DNA from 4 places in the Microtetraspora glauca genome. Region 3 is predicted to be linked to each of the others. Evidence: predicted binding sites of a transcription regulator. Region 3 holds the regulator's gene; each other region holds the start of a gene.

Region 1 (2,199 bases), on a different contig from region 3:
CGGGTCCGAGGCGGGGACGTCCATCGCGTCGTGGAGCGGCAGGGCCGCCGGACGACCGGATACGCGCTTGAGCGCCTGGCGGCGGCAGATACCGAACAACCAGGTGCGTACCAGCGAGCGTCCCTCGAAGGAGCCCGCGCCGCGCCACACGGCCACGAACGTCTCCTGGAGCGCCTCCTCGGCCGGTCCGCGCTCGCCCCCGAGAAGCCCCTGGGCGTAGGCCAGCAGCGCGGGGGCGTGCCGCCTGTAGAGGTGTTCGAAGGCCCGCTCGTCTCCCGCGGCGACGCCTCGCAGCAGCTCCGGGTCGGTGTCGTCCATCCTTCTGGGTACTGTTCCGGACCGGCGGGTTCACCGCAAAACCGGGAAATCTGAGTGGTACGGGTCACAGCGAGAACGGCCGTGCGGAGTCAGCGAACCCCGCGCGGGCGGAACTGGACGCTGATCCGGGCCCCGACCACCCGCGCGGTCTTCGGGATGGCGTGCTCCCAGGTGCGCTGGCAGCTCCCGCCCATCACGATGAGGTCGCCGTGGCCGAGGTCGTGGCGCAGCGTCGGGCCGCCGCCGCGCGGGCGCAGCAGCAGGGCGCGCGGTGTCCCGATCGAGATGATCGCGACCATCGTGTCCTCGGTGGAACCCCGCCCGACGGTGTCGCCGTGCCAGGCCACGCTGTCCCTGCCGTCGCGGTACAGGCACAGCCCGGCGGTGCGGAACGGCTCGCCGAGCTCGTCGGCGTAGTGCGCGTCCAGTGCCTTCCTGGCCTCGTCGAGCGCGGGATCGGGAAGGGGATGGTCCTCGCCGTAGAAGCAGAGCAACCGGGGCACGTCGACGACCCGGTCGTACATCTGCCGCTTCTCGGCATGCCACGGCACGACGTGGACGAGCCGGTCGAACAGCGTGTCGGCGCCGGAGATCCAGCCCGGCCGGACGTCGATCCACGCCCCATGGTCCAGGACCGCGCGCTTCACCGACGCTCCCAGGGGGCCGGGTCCGATCTCGTCGCCGCAGTCCAGCAGCGAGCTCTGGAATATCACCCCACCAGTTTAGTCAAACGCATGTTCGATCATGGGTGGCAATGAAATGATCTATCGGCTAGGTTGTCGATCAACATCACCTGGGGCCCGTAGCGCAGCGGTTGTCGCGCCTCCTTCGACGGGGGAGAGAGGACGCCGGTTCGAATCCGGCCGGGCCCACGCGAGGAGGGGAAATGGGCGGGGATGGGGACGGCGTCGCCGCCCTGCTGCGGCTGATCGACGAGGTGCGTGACCGTCCGCTGGACGACCCCGAACGCGTGCGGGTCGAGCGCGCCGCCCTCGCCCTGGTGCGTGACGGCCAGCGCCGGCGCAAGAGAGCTCGCAGGCGCGACACCATCGCGGCCGACGCCGCCGTGCTCGCCGCGACCGCCATGGGCTCGGCGGAGCGCGTGATAGACGCCCCCGTCGTGGACGATCCCGGGCCAGGTGGACGGCTTCGCCGCATGCGCAGGTGCTACGTCTGCAAGGGCGGGTTCTTCCAGGTGGACGGCTTCTATCACCTGCTCTGCCCCCCGTGCGCCACGCTCAACAAGGCCCGCCGTACGGCCCGCGCCGATCTCACCGGACGGCGGGCGCTGGTCACCGGTGGACGCGCCAAGATCGGCCATCACGTCGCGCTGAAGCTGCTCGGAGACGGCGCCCACGTCACGGTGACCACCCGCTTCCCCCGCGACGCGGCCCGGCGTTTCGCCGAGACCGGGGACTGGTCGGACCGCCTCCGGATCGTCGGGATCGACCTGCGCGACCCCCGCCAGGTCATCAGCCTCACCGACCACCTCCTCGCGGCGGGCGAGCCGCTGGACATCCTGATCAACAATGCCGCCCAGACGCTCCGCCGCCCTCCCGCGGCGTACGCGGCACTGACGGACGGCGAGCGGCGCGGGCTCCCGGCGGGAGCGTGGGCGGCGCCGGGGTTCACACCGGTCGACGATGCCCTTCCGGCCGCGCGGGGGTCGGACCCGGGCCTCCCGGATGTGTCCGGCCTCCTCCCCGACCTCTCGGCGGGCAACTCGTGGTCGGCGCGGATCGGCGAGGTGGACGCCGCCGAGTTGCTGGAGGTCCAGCTCGTCAACGTGGTGGCGCCGTTCCTGCTGATCGACCGGTTGCTGCCGCTGCTGCGCGCGACGCCGTTTCCGCGCCGCTACGTCGTCAACGTGTCGGCGGTCGA
Region 2 (2,199 bases), on a different contig from region 3:
ACTACAAGACGACCTGGCGCCGGAGCGGCTGGCACCGGTCCTACCTGGGGCAGCTGTACAACCCGATCTTCTTCAACGGCGGCATCGCCTTCCATGGCGCGCTGTCCGTGCCGCTCTACCCGGCGTCCCACGGTTGCGTGCGGCTGCCGATGAACGTGGCGGAGATCCTGCCCGGCATGCTCGGCACCGGCGTTCCCGTGCACGTGCGCGGCAAGTTCGCACGCTGAGTGCACAGCGAGCCCACACCGAGTTCACACCTTCACACCGCGTCCACCCGCGCCGATCGCGCACCGATCCACACCGGTTCAGCCTGATCTGGGCTGAACCAGGCTGATCTGGGATGGTCTGGCTGATCGCGCACCGATCGCGGACCGATTCACGCCGATCGCGCACCGATCCGGACTGATCGCTGACGGGCCCGGGGCGACATGCTCCGGGCCCGTGCCATGCCCGGGGCGACATGCCCGCCCGGGCCTGCATGCCCGGGACGGCGCGGCCGCCGCGGAACGGTGCCAGGCCCGGATGCCCCGCAGCGCACGACCGGCGGACGTTCCGTACGTCGGCGTGGACCGTTCCGGGAACGGCCACGGATCGCGGCGCGCCGGCGGAACAGGCGATCACCGTCGGGGTCGGCCGGGGACGGCGATCCCCTTCCCCGCAGGGCTTCCGGTGCTCCCGGAGGTCGTTGACCAGGGCGGTCGTCACATGATCAATCGAACCCTTGTTCGCTATGGTGCTTGACAGCGAACCTGGTCGAATTTATGTTCGATGCAGTGAGTGTGAGACTCGCGGCTCGCATTCATCCCGTTGGATGCCGTGCCTTCGTCGTCGGCGGAGACGAGCGCGGTGCGGTCCACGGCGTGGGCCGGACGGGGAGAGGGGAAGCTCCTCGTCCGGCCGCCGTGACAAATTGTCGGTGCGGTTTGCAAGGGTGATCTCACCGGCGAGCAACGCCGGAGGCCACGACTCGAGGAGGCGGGCGTGACTGGACAGGTCGATGACCGCAGGAGCGGGCCCAAGGTCCCGCAGACCGCTCTGGCGCATCTCGCGGACGCCCGTTCCTGCCTGGCGGACGCCCTTGGCGGCCCCACCCCGGCGGACAGGTACGTGTCGGCTCATCTCGCGGCGCTCCGTGCGGCGGCGGCCGTGCTCGCCGCGCGCCCGAGGCCGATGGACGGGCGGCGCCGCCGACTGCGGAGCGCCTGGGAGTTGCTGCCCGAGGCCGAGCCCAAGCTGGCCGAGTGGGCCGCCTTCTTCGCGGTGAGCGCCACGAAACGCGCGGCGGCCGAGGCGGGGATGACCCGCGTGGTCAGTCAGCGAGACGCCGAGGAGCTCATCGCCGAGGCGGACAGGTTCGTCGGCGAGGTCGAGGCCATCCTCGGGGTGCCCGGCCAGTCGGCTCTTCCGATGGCGGGATAGGTTCGCACGCCCGACGGCGGGATAGGTTCGCACGGCGTGGCGCGGAGCGCGGGGGTGCGTGGTGGGTGACGTGTGCGAATCGGGGCTGCGGGCGGCCGGGCCGGGCGGCTCGGAGCCCCGATTCGGTCATGCGTGTTCAGTGCTTGACGAAGACGTTCAATGGTGGCGCTCGATGAGGGCGCGCAGCGTCAGAAGGACTCCACGGCCCGGCGGGCCTCCGCGTCGAGAACGCCCCAGCTGATGAACTCCTCGGTCAACTCGACCGGCGACTTGTCATAGATGACCGCAAGCGAGCGCAGGTCCTCCTGGCGGATCGACAGCACCTTGCCGTTGTAGTCACCACGCTGGCTCTGGATGGTCGCGGCATACCTGGCGAGCGGGCCGGCCTTGTCCTTCGGGAGCTGCGAGAGCCGCTCCAGGTCGATGACAAGCTTCGGCGCGGGGGCCAGCGGGCTGGGAGCGGCCCCGCCGGGGAGCAGCTCCGACACCGGAACACCGTAGAATTCGGCAAGCTCGGCCAGCTTCTGCACGGTGACCGCGCGGTCGCCGCGCTCATAGGAGCCCACCACGACGGCCTTCCAGCGGCCACGGGACTTCTCTTCGACCCCGTGCAGGGACAGGCCCTGCTGGGTGCGGATCGCGCGCAGTCGCGCGCCGAGCGACTTGGCGTAGTCAGACGGCATCGTGTGGCCCCCGGCTTTCTATGTCTGTTCTCACTTGATTCTGCTTCCTTGTCCCGTATGCACGGAACACCGGGGCGGGCGCCTGAGCCAGGCACCT
Region 3 (2,199 bases):
GATGGCGAGGACCTCGGCCAGCCAGGCGTCGCCGTGCCGCCAGGCGGCCACGGTCGCCTCCACACCGAGCAGGTTGGGCGCGCCGTAGATGTGCGCGGGCTGCCGGTTCACCGCGTCGCGTACGGCCGGTGCGCCGAGATGCGCGACGGAGCAGCGGATGCCGCCCATGTTGAACGCCTTCGTCGCGGAGGTGAGCGTGACGGTGCGGGCGGGCAGCAGCGTGCCGAACGGGATGTGTGACTGCGGCCCGTACGTCAGGTCGGCGTGGATCTCGTCGGAGAGGACCAGGGCGTCGTGCCGCTCGGCGTACTCGGCGAGCGCGCCCAACTCCTCGGCGGTGAACACCCGGCCAGTGGGGTTGTGCGGGTTGACCAGCAGCAGCACGGCGGCCGGCTCGTCCGGCACCTCGAACCGCCACCCGTCGCCGTCCGGCAGCATCGGGATGGACAGCAGCCGCCGTCCCATCTCGGCGATGGTGTCCAGGAACGGGTGGTAGGCCGGAGTGTGCAGGGCGACGGTGTCACCCGGCCGGGTCGTCAGGTGCAGCAACACCTGGAGGGCCTGGTTGATGTCGCTGTAGGACCGGACGTGGCCGGGATCGGGGCGGAAGCCGTACCGGGTCTCCATGCGCTCGGCGAACGCTTCGGCGAGGGGACCGACGGAGGGCTCGTCCAGCCACGAGGGATAGCCGAGGTCGGTCTCGGCGCGGCGCGTCACCGCCTCGCGCACCGCCTGCGGAACGGGGAAGTCCATGTCGGCGACCCAGGAGGGGATCACGCCGGGCGAGGTCTGCGACCACTTGAGACCGTCGCGTAGGGAGGCGTCCTCCAGGCTGAGCTGGTCAAGGTTGCGCGTCACAGAGCAAGCCTATTTGCGGCAATCACCCTGATTGCTCCGTGACCGCTCCGCGGTGACAGAGGTCACCGCGGAGCGACGCCGGATGCGCGGTCCGGAGGGTCGGCCCGCTCGGCGGGCCGGGGACCTAGAGCTTGCGCAGGACCGCGGTGACCTTGCCCAGGACGGTCGCCTCGTCGCCAGGGATCGGCTCGTAGTTGGCGTTGTGCGGCACCAGCCACACATGCCCGTCCTTGCGCTTGAAGGTCTTCACCGTGGCCTCGCCGTCGATCATGGCGGCCACGACGTCGCCGTTGTCGGCGACCGGCTGCTGGCGCACCACGACCCAGTCGCCGTCGGCGATGGCGGCGTCGATCATCGAGTCACCGCTGACCTGGAGGAGGAACAGCGTTCCCTCACCGACCAGCTGCTTCGGCAACGCGAAGACGTCCTCGATGCTCTGCTCGGCCAGGATCGGGCCTCCGGCGGCGATGCGGCCGACCAGCGGCACGTACGCGGCGGTCGGGCGGCTGAAGCCGGGCTCCACCTCCGCGGCGTCCGGGTCGACCCACAGCACCGGCTCGCCGGGCAAGCGGACCTCGAGCGCCCGGGGGCGGTGCGGGTCGCGGCGCAGGTACCCCTTACGCTGCAACGCCGTGAGCTGATGCGACACGCTGGAGGTGCTGGTCAGCTGGACCGCCTCACCGATCTCGCGCATCGAGGGCGGATATCCGCGCTGCTGCACGGAGTCGCGGATGACCTCGAGGATCTTGCGCTGCCTGGGGGTGAGACCAAGGGAGTCACGCCTGCGCACCGCAAGGTCGCTGACACTCTCTTCCTGCCCGCTCACCAAACCACCTCCCAATCCGTGTTCTTCATGTCGCACAGAGCGACGGTACCTCGATCCAAGATCATCATCAAACAATTGTTCGATTCGATGTGAATACCGCCACCTGTGTGGATGTAGCAACATCGTACGGGAGTTCGATCGACATCGTGTTCGATATTGCCGAGATTTCGCCGATCTTCTTGTAATGTGCCCGCGCGATGCCATCGGGGCCTGCGACACGCCCGGGGTTCAGGGTGATTCCCCAGGTTGAACAGCGACTTCGCCCGAGCCGTCGCGGCCGACTTGCGTTCAAGGTCGGGCACTTCTACGGTTGGACCACAACATCTAGTAGTTACAGCGATGTACTTCACCACAGCTTGTGTTTCCGTGACCGCTTCACGACGATTTCGTGAGGTGGGCGCAAGCGTTTCCAGGGAGGCGATGACGTGCACTGCCCGTTTTGCCGTCACCCGGACACGCGGGTCGTCGACAGCCGCTCTACCGAGGACGGGGCCGCGATTCGCCGCCGGCGAACC
Region 4 (2,199 bases), on a different contig from region 3:
CACGGTCCGGCCTCTGACCAGCTCGGGACGGTCGAGCACGTGCCGGGCCAGCGCCTGCCCGCCCGCCCACGCGTAGGCCCAGTACGGCAACCCGCCGGTCCGTTCCCAGAGCCCGAACACCTCGTCCTGCGCCTCCGCCGGCGCCAGGTGCAGCCGGATCTCCGGGACGTACGGCACGGCCGTGAGCCGCGTGTGCGCCCGCACCAGATCGTCCATGCCCGCGCCTCCCTGTGCCGCACTCTAGGCCGGCCGCTCTTCAGGTCAGCCGGCAAACCAGTACTCCGGCGACGGTTGGGATCATGGATGAGATCCACGCTGATGATGGCATGCGGCGGGCGGTGGCCTCACATGAGGGTGAGCTGCTCCGGGGCGGCAGGTCGCGGGCGTTCCCGGACGGCGCGCACCGCACGGCTCGCCGACCGTCCGACGCCATGGCGCCGGGCCAGCTCGCCCACCTCGCGGCCGATCCGCTCCTGGTACGCCTTCGGAGCGTAGGCGCCCCTGCCGTACAGCTCCAGGTAGCGGGGGACGAGGCGCGGGTGCTCGCGGGACAGCCAGGCGAGGAACCACTCGCGGGCGCCGGGCCGCAGGTGCAGCACGATCGGCGCGATGTGCGTGGCGCCCGCTTCCGCGATCTCCCGCACGGTCGCGTCCAGCGCCTGCGGGGAGTCGGTGAGGTAGGGGAGGATCGGAGCCATCAGCACGCCACAGCGGATGCCGCGCCGGTTGAGTGTGGCGCAGACGTCCAGCCGCTTGCGCGGGGCGGGCGTACCCGGCTCCACCGCGCGCCAGACGTCCTTGTCGGTGAAGCCGACCGACACGGCGGTGCTCACGTCGGTGACCTCGGCGGCCTCGGCCAGCAGGTCGAGGTCGCGCAGGATCAGCGAACCCTTGGTGAGGATCGAGAAGGGGTTGGCGGCATCCCTGAGCGCGGCGATGATGCCGGGCATCAGTTCATATCGCCCCTCGGCCCGCTGGTAGCAGTCGACGTTCGTCCCCATCGCGATCGCCGCGCCCCGCCATTTCGGCGCGGCCAGCTCCTTGCGGACGAGATCGGGCGCGTTGACCTTCACCACGATCTTGGAGTCGAAATCCCGCCCGGAATCCAGATCGAGATATTCGTGCGTGCGCCGCGCGAAGCAGTAGACGCAGGCGTGGCTGCACCCCCGATAGGGGTTGATGGTCCACTCGAACGGAACGTGGCTCGCCCCGGGCACCCGGTTGATGATCGACCGGGCGTGGATCTCGTAGAACGTGATGCCCCTGAACTCGGGGGTGTCGAACGTCCTGGTCACCGCGCCGCGGGCGAACAACGGGGTGACCGGATCGCCCTGGCCCGAGTCGTCCAGCCGCAGATTGTCCCAGCGCATAGGTCGATTAGAACAAAAATTCGAGACAGTCCGCAACGCGGCTCCACAGGGTCGTGGGACGACGAGCCGTCGGGGCATGGCGGGTGGTGGCGCGAACGCGGGCGCCGGGCACCCGGAGTTCCGCGAAGCGGTGGTCCATGGAGAAGCCGATGCGAACAAACGGTAATCCGCCCCGACCGGGCCCTTTGCCGCTTACGGGTGACCACCGGCCGTGGGCGTCCCTACCGTTGGGGTAGGTCGACACGCCGTTTCGGCGTCATCCCGGGAGACCGATTCGACGCTCCGTCCGTCCGTACACACCGGCCCGCGGCCCCGCCGCGTCGCTCCGCGGACCCGACACCACGAGATCCGGTCCCGCCACCGAGCAGGGGCGGGGAATCGTCACGCACGGAGTGATTGCCATGCTCAGATACACACTCGCCACCGGCGTGCTGGTGGCCTCCGCCGTCGTCCCCATGGCCGTACTCGCCCAGCCGGCGCACGCCGCCGTCGCGACTCAGGCGGCACGCCCCACCTCGACCGCCACGGATGGAGACGACTGCTGGTGGCGGAAGGGCTGCATGTACTGCAGGGAGAACGGCGAGGCCGTCCGCATCACCTGCAGCGAGGGGAGGCGCGAGCGCGAGCGCGGTCTCGTCGAAACGAAGCGCGAGCGCGCTCGCCATCGTGCCAGGCTCGAACGCGAGCGCTACCTGCACGGCGGTTATCGAGCACGGGAGCGCGAGGAGCATCGCCGTCGTGCCGAGCGCCACCGCGAGCGCTACCTGCAAGGCATCGAGCGACAGCGCCGCGAGCGCGAGCGCACGCGCGCGGAGAATCGCCGTCGTGC

Evidence for each region. The regulator LexA, encoded in region 3, represses DNA repair genes until DNA is damaged. The targets are predictions, from matches to a motif close to TCGAACANNTGTTCGA.
Region 1: the regulator LexA is predicted to act here: its motif matches at 1,045-1,060, upstream of AB0I59_RS31510 (alpha-ketoglutarate-dependent dioxygenase AlkB).
Region 2: the regulator LexA is predicted to act here: its motif matches at 714-729, upstream of AB0I59_RS08695 (SAV_6107 family HEPN domain-containing protein).
Region 4: the regulator LexA is predicted to act here: its motif matches at 1,379-1,394, upstream of AB0I59_RS14810 (Rv2578c family radical SAM protein).

The regions. Positions count from the first base shown of each region.
Region 1 covers NZ_JBFALK010000020.1:119,898-122,096, reverse strand. Annotated here, with positions in the region: gene AB0I59_RS31515 (RNA polymerase sigma factor) at 1-318, opposite strand, end outside; gene AB0I59_RS31510 (alpha-ketoglutarate-dependent dioxygenase AlkB) at 408-1,031, opposite strand; gene AB0I59_RS31500 (SDR family NAD(P)-dependent oxidoreductase) at 1,205-2,199, shown strand, end outside.
Region 2 covers NZ_JBFALK010000003.1:513,717-515,915, reverse strand. Annotated here, with positions in the region: gene AB0I59_RS08700 (L,D-transpeptidase family protein) at 1-227, shown strand, start outside; gene AB0I59_RS08695 (SAV_6107 family HEPN domain-containing protein) at 982-1,419, shown strand; gene bldD (transcriptional regulator BldD) at 1,608-2,102, opposite strand.
Region 3 covers NZ_JBFALK010000002.1:74,141-76,339, forward strand. Annotated here, with positions in the region: gene AB0I59_RS03580 (MalY/PatB family protein) at 1-858, opposite strand, end outside; gene lexA (transcriptional repressor LexA) at 983-1,684, opposite strand; gene nrdR (transcriptional regulator NrdR) at 2,110-2,199, shown strand, end outside.
Region 4 covers NZ_JBFALK010000007.1:56,899-59,097, forward strand. Annotated here, with positions in the region: gene AB0I59_RS14805 (class I SAM-dependent methyltransferase) at 1-216, opposite strand, end outside; gene AB0I59_RS14810 (Rv2578c family radical SAM protein) at 345-1,370, opposite strand; gene AB0I59_RS14815 (hypothetical protein) at 1,772-2,199, shown strand, end outside.